One region of the Klebsiella sp. R445 genome, then DNA from elsewhere that is predicted to be linked to it. Evidence: predicted binding sites of a transcription regulator. Region 1 holds the regulator's gene; the other holds the start of a gene.
What was found. Region 1 encodes PhoB, which activates phosphate uptake and scavenging genes when phosphate is short. Its sites were predicted from a motif close to CTGTCATAAAACTGNCNNAT; they were not measured.
Positions count from the first base shown of each region.

Region 2: a site for PhoB is predicted at 3,204-3,223, ahead of kdgR (DNA-binding transcriptional regulator KdgR). Genes of this name have one in related genera too.

Region 1 covers NZ_CP180446.1:2,038,131-2,044,022, reverse strand. The annotation lists gene sbcD (exonuclease SbcCD subunit D) at 1-921, opposite strand, end outside; gene phoB (phosphate response regulator transcription factor PhoB) at 1,133-1,822, shown strand; gene phoR (two-component system sensor histidine kinase PhoR) at 1,844-3,139, shown strand; gene brnQ (branched-chain amino acid transporter carrier protein BrnQ) at 3,553-4,872, shown strand; gene proY (proline-specific permease ProY) at 4,996-5,892, shown strand, end outside.
Region 2 covers NZ_CP180446.1:5,193,247-5,199,138, reverse strand. The annotation lists gene ftsI (peptidoglycan glycosyltransferase FtsI) at 1-158, opposite strand, end outside; gene cspE (transcription antiterminator/RNA stability regulator CspE) at 347-556, opposite strand; gene ACMYSN_RS24470 (DUF2627 domain-containing protein) at 569-715, opposite strand; gene ACMYSN_RS24465 (YebO family protein) at 1,355-1,639, opposite strand; gene mgrB (PhoP/PhoQ regulatory lipoprotein MgrB) at 1,714-1,857, opposite strand; gene ACMYSN_RS24455 (YobH family protein) at 2,017-2,256, shown strand; gene kdgR (DNA-binding transcriptional regulator KdgR) at 2,321-3,112, opposite strand; gene ACMYSN_RS24445 (MFS transporter) at 3,292-4,665, shown strand; gene htpX (protease HtpX) at 4,733-5,614, opposite strand; gene prc (carboxy terminal-processing peptidase) at 5,851-5,892, opposite strand, start outside.

The DNA.
Region 1 (5,892 bases):
CAGCCATGTGACGGGGTCCGCTGGGGCGTCCCGCCACTGGGTGAGCTGTTCGCTGATGCTGGCGAAATCGCCTTTCAGGACCGCCAGCGGCTGGGTCACCGGTACCGTCAGCGGGCTCACGTCTGTCAGATGGCCGTCGGTAAAGGTCACCAGATTGACGCTTTTACTTTTCCCCGTTTCGTCGAAGCTGAGGGAGATCGGTGAGCCACTGTAGCGAATATGCTCGTTGCCGCCGACCAGCTGCGCCCGGTGAATATGGCCGAGCGCAATATAATCAACCGGCGGGAAATGGCTGGCAGGAAACGCCTCCAGGGTCCCGATATAGATATCGCGTACCGCATCACTTTTACTGGCGCCGACGGTGGTCAGGTGACCGCTGGCAATAATCGGCAGCGGGCGGTCGCCGCGCAGGTCGCAGGCCTGCTGATACTGCTGTTGATAATAGTCGCTGATAGCGCTTAACAGCTGTTGTTGCTTCTCGCCGCTGGAGTGTCCCGCCTGGCTGGTGACCAGCTCGCGCGGGCGCAGGAACGGCACCGGGCAAAAAACAGCCCCGGGGGTGCCGTCACGCAGGGGCAGGATAAAGGGAGCATGGCCTGCATTGGCCACCACCGTGGTTTTCAAAAAGGCCAGGATGTCGCGGGATTCATTCAGGGTCGCGACCGAGTCATGGTTGCCGGCCAGCACTACCAACTGACAGCCGGCCTGCTGAAGCTGCACCACAAAATGGTTATACAGTTCGCGGGCGTAGCTGGGGGGCGATCCGGTATCAAAAATATCACCGGCGACAATGATGGCATCGACCTCGTGCTGTTGGGCGTTGGACAGCAGCCAGTCGAGAAAGGCCGAATGTTCGACGGCACGGCTTTTACTGTAAAAATTCTGACCCAGGTGCCAGTCAGAGGTATGAATGATGCGCATAATGATTTTTTCCTGACGAAAAAGCATGAGCGCATTATACCCTTCATCCTTCAGCTTGCCTCCCCGAGCAGCAATCGGATTGTCGGTTACTCCTTGTCATCATTCGAAATCTCCGATCATCAGACGGTCATTTTTTTCATAAATCTGTCACAAAACTGACGCATAATGACGCCGCACTCTATACTGATGGCTAAAAAACACAGGGTAAATAATGGCGAGAAGAATTCTGGTCGTTGAAGATGAAGCACCGATCCGCGAAATGGTCTGCTTTGTTCTGGAGCAAAACGGCTTTCAGCCCGTCGAGGCGGAAGATTATGACAGTGCGGTGAATCAACTCAATGAACCCTGGCCTGATTTGATTCTCCTTGACTGGATGCTACCGGGCGGGTCGGGTCTGCAGTTTATTAAACAGCTGAAGCGCGAAGCGATGACCCGGGATATTCCGGTGGTGATGCTGACCGCACGCGGCGAAGAAGAAGACCGCGTTCGTGGCCTGGAAACCGGGGCCGACGATTACATTACCAAGCCTTTCTCACCGAAAGAGCTGGTGGCGCGTATCAAAGCGGTGATGCGTCGAATTTCGCCGATGGCGGTAGAAGAAGTAATTGAAATGCAAGGCCTTAGCCTGGATCCTTCCTCGCATCGCGTGATGACCGGTGAAAGTCCGCTGGACATGGGGCCAACGGAATTTAAATTATTACATTTCTTTATGACCCACCCGGAACGCGTGTACAGCCGCGAACAGCTGCTGAATCACGTCTGGGGTACGAACGTGTATGTAGAAGACCGAACGGTGGATGTGCACATTCGTCGTCTACGTAAAGCGCTGGAACTTAGCGGCCATGACCGGATGGTACAAACGGTTCGCGGCACGGGGTATCGTTTCTCCGCTCGTTTCTGAATATCGACAGGAGTGTGAACCGTGCTGGAACGGCTGTCATGGAAAAGGCTGGCGCTTGAGCTTTTCTTATGTTGTATACCGGCCCTGATCCTTGGGGCGATTTTTGGTCATCTGCCGTGGTTTTTGCTGGCGGCGGTGACCGGCCTGCTGATATGGCATTTCTGGAACCTTATGCGCCTGTCATGGTGGCTGTGGGTTGACCGCAGCATGACGCCGCCGCCGGGTAGCGGCAGCTGGGAGCCGCTGCTGTATGGCCTCCACCAGATGCAGATGCGTAATAAAAAGCGCCGACGCGAGCTGGGCAGTCTGATCAAACGCTTTCGTAGCGGGGCGGAGTCATTGCCCGATGCGGTGGTGCTGACGACGGAGGAGGGCGCCATCTTCTGGTGTAATGGTCTGGCGCAGCAGATCCTGAATCTGCGCTGGCCGGACGACAGCGGACAAAACATTCTCAACCTTCTGCGTTACCCTGAATTTGCTAACTACCTCAAAAACAGGGACTTCTCCAAACCTCTCAATCTGGTGCTCAATACGGCTCGCCATCTGGAGATCCGCGTGATGCCCTACAGCGACAAACAGTGGCTGATGGTGGCACGCGACGTCACGCAGATGCACCAGCTCGAAGGTGCGCGGCGCAACTTTTTTGCTAACGTCAGCCATGAGCTGCGCACGCCGTTGACGGTGCTGCAGGGCTATCTGGAGATGATGCAGGAGCAGGTGCTGGAAGGGATGACGCGCGAGAAAGCGCTGCATACCATGCGCGAGCAAACTCAGCGCATGGAAGGACTGGTCAAACAGCTGTTAACCCTGTCGCGCATTGAAGCCGCACCAACCCTGGCGATGAATGACAAAATTGACGTGCCGATGATGCTGCGGGTGGTGGAGCGCGAAGCGCAGACCCTTAGCCAGCAGAAGCACACCCTGCATTTCACGGTGGATGACAGCCTGCAGGTGCTCGGCAATGAAGAGCAGCTGCGCAGCGCGATATCCAACCTGGTGTATAACGCCATTAACCATACCCCTGCCGGGACGGAGATCTCCGTCAGTTGGCTGCGGGCACCGCATGGCGCGCTGTTTAGCGTCGAGGATAACGGCCCCGGTATTGCGCCGGAGCATATTCCGCGCCTGACCGAGCGGTTTTATCGCGTTGATAAAGCCCGTTCGCGCCAGACCGGCGGCAGTGGCCTGGGGCTGGCTATCGTCAAACATGCGGTTAATCATCACGACAGCCGACTGGAAATTGAGAGTACCCTGGGCAAGGGGACGCGGTTTAGCTTCCTGCTCCCGGAACGTTTAATTGCCAAAAAAAGCGCCTGACCGCCTGTCTGTCAGCATTACTTGCCAATGACCAGCTCCGGCTGGTCATTTTCATTTGCAGTCACTTTTTCGCCGCGTAATTAATGAACGCCTGCTGCTTTTTTGTTCGCATGATTAGCCATGGGTTTTCTCTCAATATGGTGAATAGTTTTGGTTGAGAATATAGAGTTAGCATAATCATCTGCTTTCACGATCCCTCCTTGCATTAAAACGTTATAAGCGTTTAAATTGCCCCCCATACAGTCGCAGACAGACTGTTTTTGCGTGGTAATTCAAAAAACAATTCTTTCCCACGCCGCTTCGGGAGCATATCTCGCTGAGTTTGCCGGCAATCGCCGCTGTATCATCCCCCAGGGAAAAGCACGGTATTTCCGTTTGTTAATAACACCACATCCACAGGCAGTAATGAATTTATGACCCATCAGTTAAAATCACGCGACATCATTGCGTTGGGCTTTATGACCTTCGCGTTGTTTGTTGGCGCCGGCAACATTATCTTCCCTCCGATGGTCGGTTTACAGGCTGGCGAACACGTCTGGACCGCAGCAATTGGCTTCCTGATTACGGCGGTGGGTCTTCCGGTGCTTACGGTCGTGGCGCTGGCAAAAGTCGGCGGTGGTGTTGAAAGCCTGAGCACGCCGATCGGCAAAGTCGCCGGTATTCTGCTGGCGGTCGTGTGCTATCTGGCCGTTGGCCCACTGTTCGCGACGCCGCGTACCGCCACGGTCTCCTTTGAAGTCGGCATTGCGCCACTGACCGGCGACGGCCCGCTGCCGCTGCTGATTTATAGCGTGATCTATTTTGCGCTGGTGATTCTGGTTTCGCTGTATCCGGGCAAGCTGCTCGATACGGTGGGCAACTTCCTGGCCCCGCTGAAAATCGTTGCCCTGATTATTCTTTCCGTGGCGGCGATTGTCTGGCCGGCAGGCCCGATCAGCGACGCGATGGAAGCGTATCGTACCGCCTCATTCTCCAACGGTTTCGTCAACGGCTATCTGACGATGGATACCCTTGGCGCGATGGTCTTCGGTATCGTGATTGTTAACGCCGCGCGTTCTCGTGGCGTCAGCGAAGCGCGCCTGCTGACCCGTTACACCGTGTGGGCCGGATTAATGGCCGGTGTTGGCCTGACGCTGCTGTATCTGGCGCTGTTCCGTCTCGGTTCCGATAGCGCGACCCTGGTGGATCAGTCCGCTAACGGCGCGGCGATCCTCCATGCTTACGTCCAGCACACCTTTGGTGGGGCGGGCAGCTTCATGCTGGCGGCGCTGATTTTTATCGCCTGTCTGGTCACTGCGGTTGGCCTGACCTGCGCCTGTGCCGAGTTTTTCGCGCAGTATCTGCCATTATCCTATCGCACGCTGGTGTTTATCCTCGGCCTGTTCTCGATGGCGATCTCCAACCTCGGTCTGAGCCATCTGATTCAGATTTCGATTCCGGTGCTGACGGCCATCTATCCGCCGTGTATCGCACTTGTGGTATTAAGCTTTACCCGCAACTGGTGGCATAATTCGACCCGCGTTATTGCGCCGGCCATGTTTATCAGCCTGATGTTTGGTATCATTGACGGCATTAAATCGTCGGCGATTGCGGATATGCTGCCGGCCTGGACCGCACGTCTGCCGATGGCGGAACAGGGCCTGGCCTGGTTAATGCCAACCGCGGTGATGGTGGTTCTGGCAGTTATCTGGGACCGTACGGTTGGGCGTCAGGTGACTTCCAGCGCACACTAACCGGCGTTTTTAAGCAGTGTTAAGCCACGGGACTTCGGGTCCCGTGGTTTTTTGTTTTTTAAGTCATCCCCTTTTGGTTTTTGCCCCCGCGAAGGCCCGAAGAGAAAAACGGCATGGAATACGATGGAAAGTAACAACAAACTTAAGCGCGGGCTAAGTACCCGGCATATTCGCTTTATGGCACTGGGTTCGGCCATTGGTACCGGCCTGTTCTACGGTTCGGCGGATGCCATTAAAATGGCCGGCCCGAGCGTGCTGCTGGCCTATATTATCGGTGGCGTAGCGGCGTATATCATCATGCGCGCCCTCGGTGAGATGTCGGTGCATAACCCGGCCGCCAGCTCATTTTCACGCTATGCGCAGGACTATCTTGGCCCGCTGGCGGGCTATATCACCGGCTGGACCTATTGTTTTGAAATCCTGATCGTGGCGATTGCCGACGTGACGGCTTTCGGCATCTATATGGGAGTGTGGTTCCCGACGGTGCCGCACTGGATTTGGGTGCTGAGCGTGGTGCTGATCATCTGCGCGGTTAACCTGATGAGCGTCAAGGTGTTCGGCGAGCTGGAGTTCTGGTTCTCGTTCTTTAAAGTTGCCACCATCATCATCATGATTATTGCCGGTTTCGGCATCATTATCTGGGGTATTGGTAACGGGGGACAGCCCACCGGCATCCATAATCTGTGGAGCAACGGCGGCTTCTTCAGCAACGGCTGGCTGGGAATGGTGATGTCGCTGCAGATGGTGATGTTCGCCTACGGCGGGATTGAGATCATCGGTATTACTGCCGGTGAAGCCAAAGACCCGGAGAAATCCATCCCGCGGGCGATTAACTCCGTGCCGATGCGTATTCTGGTGTTCTATGTGGGCACGCTGTTTGTGATCATGTCCATTTACCCGTGGAACCAGGTCGGGACCAACGGCAGCCCGTTCGTGCTGACCTTCCAGCATATGGGCATTGCCTTTGCTGCCAGCATCCTCAACTTCGTGGTTCTGACCGCCTCGCTGTCGGCGATTAAC
Region 2 (5,892 bases), 2.1 Mb from region 1:
ATATCTTCTTGTTTAACCAGGTTATCTGGTGAAATGATTTGCAGCCAGGCCACGCGGCCTAACAGGAATCCGAGACAACCCAAAATCGCTACGCACAACAACCCAAAACGGACCGGGGTGAAATGAGCGGCTGACTGATTTTTATTCTTTGGCACCATAGCTCCAGCATTATTTTGCAACCACCTGATTTAACAGGAAATCACCAAATCAGGATGCGAAACAGTGCGAATAACGGTGATGTTTTGCAACAAGGCGCGACAAAGGAGGGAGAATGGAAATGTTTTGCAATAAAAACTAAAAAGCCCCGCAGAGGCGAGGCTTTTCTTACAAGATGAGTGGTCTTGAATCAGATAGCAGTAACGTTAACTGCTGCCGGACCTTTCTGGCCGTCCTGAATTTCGAACTCAACGTTCTGGCCTTCAGCCAGAGTTTTGAAACCATTACCCTGGATAGCGGAGAAGTGTACGAACACATCTTTGCTGCCATCAGCCGGAGTAATGAAACCAAAACCTTTAGACTCGTTGAACCACTTAACCTGACCTTTAATCTTTGCCATTTGCAAAATTCCTTAGACTGTTTTCTTCGCCCATCGGCGCTTACATAGATAAAACTCTGACACACTACTGCATGAGGCACTAATATAAGGTTCGGCAGAGAAGCAGTATTCAACGACAACGTGTTTACTCAGGACTTCTTTACTGAAAATGCCACACATAAACAGAACTGTACCTCGTTTAACCCGAAACGTGTTATCACATACAACGTAAATAATGGCAAGCCATTTTTAAAGGTGTCTCGATCCTTCGCACAGATTATAAGGGAATCATTTGATCACCTGCACATTTATGCGTGCTTAACTACTGCGGACGGCACGCGTCAGCACCCCGCTCTGGCCCTGATAATGCGCGCAAAGATTGCAACTTTTTTACCATTGCTCAACAACTTCTGTCGGTTCAACACGCCGGCATATGCGCGGTGTCCTGCGAGCGTATGTGCAATGGCATGCGCATAATGATGCACATGCTGGTGTATATCGATAGTTGAATATTGTCTTAAATGGAGCCTGTATGGTGATATAAAACCGACGCAGCGGTCACAGTATGAATATTATGGATAATACTATTTAAACATGAAGTATTAATGACATAATTGTCCATCAGGTAATTAAAACATATTGTTATTACTTTATTTGATTTACTAAAAAGCCGTGACGCTGACAGGAAGAATTGAGAGCCAGCCCACATTAACGCACAAGAATTGGGCGATCGGAGTAAGAAAAAAGATAAGAAAAAGTTATAGCGTTATGGGGTAATCCAGGTGTACACCGGGCGGTGCACACCTGTCAGCGTGTTACCTACCGTTCAGCGACCAGACGGATGAAGTCATCCCCGTCTTTTTCTGCCACTGATGCGTTGGCAACCTCTTCCTTCTCAGGTTCATTGGCTTCACAGAGACGACGCAGCAGCACATTTTGCCGCTTTTGCTGGTCCAGTAACGCCTGTAGCAGTTCAATCTGCTCATTGGTGCGCGAACTTGCGCGATTAACAAAAAACCACAACAACAAACCGACAAGCACCAGCACGATGGAAAGCGCCAGCGAAGCCAGATTTAAGATCCCAGGATTTAGTAACTCACTCATTTCACCACCTCAAAGAGAAGGCGTTTATTCTACCACTCGCAGAGCAGAAGAAAATCCGTCGTAATAAAAATGTCTTACCAGGGGATAAACTTGTTGATGGTGCAGATGCCGCTGAAAAATTGTACATCTTGATCGCACATTACGTTAAGCATCTGAGTCCATAGCAATAAGCAACCGGCTATGACGACGATCAGCAAAACCCAGCGTAATTTTTTCACTCCACTCTCCGCATCAGTATCAGATGTTTCCAGGATAACATGCGCATCTTAAACCGTGACTAACTGTAATACGAAAGGTAAGTTTAGGAATCATAGACTTGTTTCAAGACATCTAACTGTCAATATATCGTCAAGGATAATGCAAACAATGAGGCAACAATGCGATTAATCATTCGTTCCATTGTAGTACTGGCCATCGTGTGGATTGGTATTCTGTTAAGCGGTTATGGGATTTTGATCGGCAGTAATGAGAACGCCGCAGGACTGGGGCTTCAGTGTAAATACCTGACCGCTCGCGGCACCAGCACAGCGCAATACGTGCACTCCGACAGCGGAATTATCGGGCTGACCGATTGCCCGGTTTTACGCAAAAGTGAAACGGTCATCGACAAAGGCTAACGCATTCCGGCAACAGCAGAAGCGCGACTCCTGCTGTTGCCGGTGAACCCGACGGCCATTCACATCAGAATGGGTAGTCGTTGTATCCCATCTGTTCTGAAATTTTGCGCGCCGCGGTGTGCAGCATCTCAACATACTCGTGCAGACGCTCTTCAGAGAAACGCAGCGTCGGGAATGAGATACTCAGGCCGGCAATCACCACGCCAAAGCGGTCGAATACCGGTACGCCGATGCAGCGCAGCCCTTCTTCCTGCTCTTCGTTGTCTTCGCCATAACCCTGTTGACGCACCTGCTCCAGTACCCCAATCAGCTCTTCCGTGCTGGTAATGGTGCGGTCGGTGCTACGCTTGTACTCAACGCCTTCCAGAATTTGCTCGACTTCCGCGCGATCGCGCCACGCCAGCAGCACTTTACCGATAGCGGTACTGTACAGTGGGTTGCGACGGCCAACGCGCGAGTACATACGCAGGTTGTACATTGAGTCAATTTTGTGGATATAGACAATGCTGTCTTCATCCAGCGCGCCCAGGTGGACAGTCTCTTTCGTCAGACGTGAAAGTTCACGCATCTGAATGTCGGCACTGCGGATCAGGTCGACATTTTGCAGCGCACGGGCACCCAACTCAAATAGCTTCAGGGTCAGAGAGTATTTCTCCGATTCGCCTTCCTGAGCCACATAGCCCAGCGATTTCATGGTCTGCAAAAAGCGATAAACGGTGCTTTTTGACATCATGACGCGCTGGGACAGTTCGGTAATGCCAATTTCACGCTCTTCACCAAGCGCCTGCAGAATGCCAAAAACCTTCAATACCGAAGAGACAGAATCTGGCTGTTTATCCAAATCTGCAACTGCCATTTATCACCTCATCGTAACTGTTTTATAAAAATTAGAACCGGTTTTTATTATAAATTCGCATCAGCGCCCCCGCAATCGATCTTCTGCCCATTCGTTACAAATCTGCGACATACAACCGAATAATCAATGCTAAAATTATTATCCATAGAATAATACCCCCTTAAAGACACATATTTGACATGGATAAAAATATTTCTGATGGCCTGCCGACGCCCCAGCGCCATGGTGCCATCCTGACCATCATTTTGGGGTTGGCCATGGCGGTCCTCGACGGCGCGATAGCCAACGTCGCGCTGCCGACCATTGCAACGGACCTGAATGCCTCCCCCGCGGCATCAATATGGATAGTCAACGCTTACCAGATAGCCATCGTCATCGCTCTGCTGCCGCTCTCCTTTCTGGGCGACATGTTTGGCTACCGTCGGGTCTACAAAATCGGCCTGGCGCTTTTTACCCTGACCTCGTTAGCCTGCGCCCTCTCCCGTAGCCTGGAGATGCTGACCCTCGCGCGCGTCGCTCAGGGTCTTGGCGGCGCGGCGTTGATGAGCGTGAATACGGCGCTGATCCGCCTTATCTTCCCCCAGCGTTTCCTCGGGCGCGGGATGGGGATTAACTCATTCGTGGTGGCGGTGTCATCGGCGGCAGGTCCGACAATTGCTGCAGCGATCCTCTCCGTCGCCTCCTGGCAATGGCTGTTTTTGATTAATATTCCGCTGGGGATTGTGTCGCTGATCCTCGCCATGCGCTTCCTGCCCGCCAACACCGGGCGGAGTAAGATCACCCGCTTCGACCTTCCCAGCGCCATTATGAATGCGCTGACCTTTGGCCTGCTGATTACCGCCCTCGGCGGTTTTGCGCAAGGTCAGTCCGGTAAACTGGTGCTGGCTGAAGTGGCCGCGGTCGTCGTGATCGGCTTCTTTTTTGTCCGCCGCCAGCTGCAAATGCCGGTGCCGCTGTTACCGATAGATCTGCTGCGGATCCCGCTGTTTTCACTCTCTATCTGCACCTCAATTTGCTCGTTCTGCGCGCAAATGCTGGCGTTGGTCTCCCTGCCCTTCTTCCTGCAGTCGATGCTGGGGCGTAGCGAAGTGGAAACCGGGCTGTTGCTGACACCGTGGCCTCTAGCCACGATGGTGATGGCGCCGCTGGCAGGTTATCTGATAGAGAAAGTTCATGCGGGATTACTTGGCGCGGTCGGCATGCTGGTGATGGCCGGGGGCCTGTTTGGTCTGGCGCTGTTGCCCGCCTCTCCCTCTGACCTGGATATTATCTGGCGCATGGCGCTGTGCGGTGCCGGTTTTGGTCTGTTCCAGTCGCCGAATAACCACACCATTATCTCTTCCGCCCCTCGCCATCGCAGCGGCGGCGCCAGCGGCATGTTAGGGACCGCGCGTTTGCTGGGGCAAAGTGCCGGCGCGGCTTTGGTGGCGCTGTTCCTGAATTTACAGGGCAACGGCGGCACCCACAGCGCATTGCTGCTGGCCGGCGGGCTGGCGGTGATGGCCGCCGCAGTCAGCGGGCTTCGGGTCACTCAGCCTCGTCCTGAGTCCTGATCGACGGCGTTCGTGCGGCATAAAAAAACGCGGCCCGAAGGCCGCGTTTTTGTCTGCAAGTACTGTGTTACTTCAGGTATTCACCGCTACGCAGCGCTTCGATACGCTTATCCAACGGCGGGTGAGTCATGAACAGTTCGCTCATTGACTTCGCTTTACCGTTAATGCAGAACGCCATCATGCTGCTGGCTTCCTGCGGCTCGTAGCTGGTTTTCAGACGCTGCAGCGCCGCAATCATTTTCTCACGGCCAACCAGCTTCGCAGAGCCGGCATCGGCGTGGAATTCACGATGACGCGAGAACCACATGGTAATAATGCTCGCCAGAATACCAAACACCAGTTCCAGCACCGTCGCCACCGCGAAGTAAATCAGCGGGTTGCCGTTACTGCTTTCGCTGTCATCACGGTTGCCGCCAAGGAACCCGGCCGCAATCTGCGCGATAACGCGCGAGATAAAGATAACGAAGGTGTTCACCACACCCTGAATCAGGGTCATGGTGACCATGTCGCCGTTGGCGATGTGGCTGATTTCGTGAGCGATAACGGCTTCAGCTTCGTCACGACTCATGTTTTGCAGCAGTCCGGTACTGACGGCCACCAACGACGCATCACGGCGCGCACCGGTAGCGAAAGCGTTGATGTCAGGCGCATGGTAAATAGCTACCTGCGGCATACCGATACCCGCCTGCTGCGCTTGCTGCGAGACGGTATTCATTAGCCAGCGTTCGGTTTCGTTACGCGGCTGCTCAATCACTTCCCCACCCACTGATTTCAGCGCCATCCATTTCGACATCATCAGCGAAACGATCGAGCCACCAAAACCAAAAAGCAGCGCCATGATCAGTAATCCGGTCATGCTGCTTGACTGAATTCCCGTCAGGCTTAGCACCAGCCCGAACACCACCATAACTGCCAGGTTGGTCATCAGGAAAAGCGCGATTCGCATCATAATTTTCTTTTAACCTCGATTTAACAAAACGCACTATGCGATTACCCATATCGTATGGGTAGTAGGCTAATTTTCAACTATCAGCCCCTGCTAAGTCACGAGAAAAACACAACTTTACATTTTGTCGCACTGTTCTGACACCAGCACAGCTTGTTGACATTTTGTATATTCGACGTGGGAATAACCGGCGGGAAACAGAAAAGAAAACGGGCACATGATTTGTGCCCGTTGGGTACTTATTTTGCTACCGGCGGCTCTACCGCCGGCTGCGCTTTCTC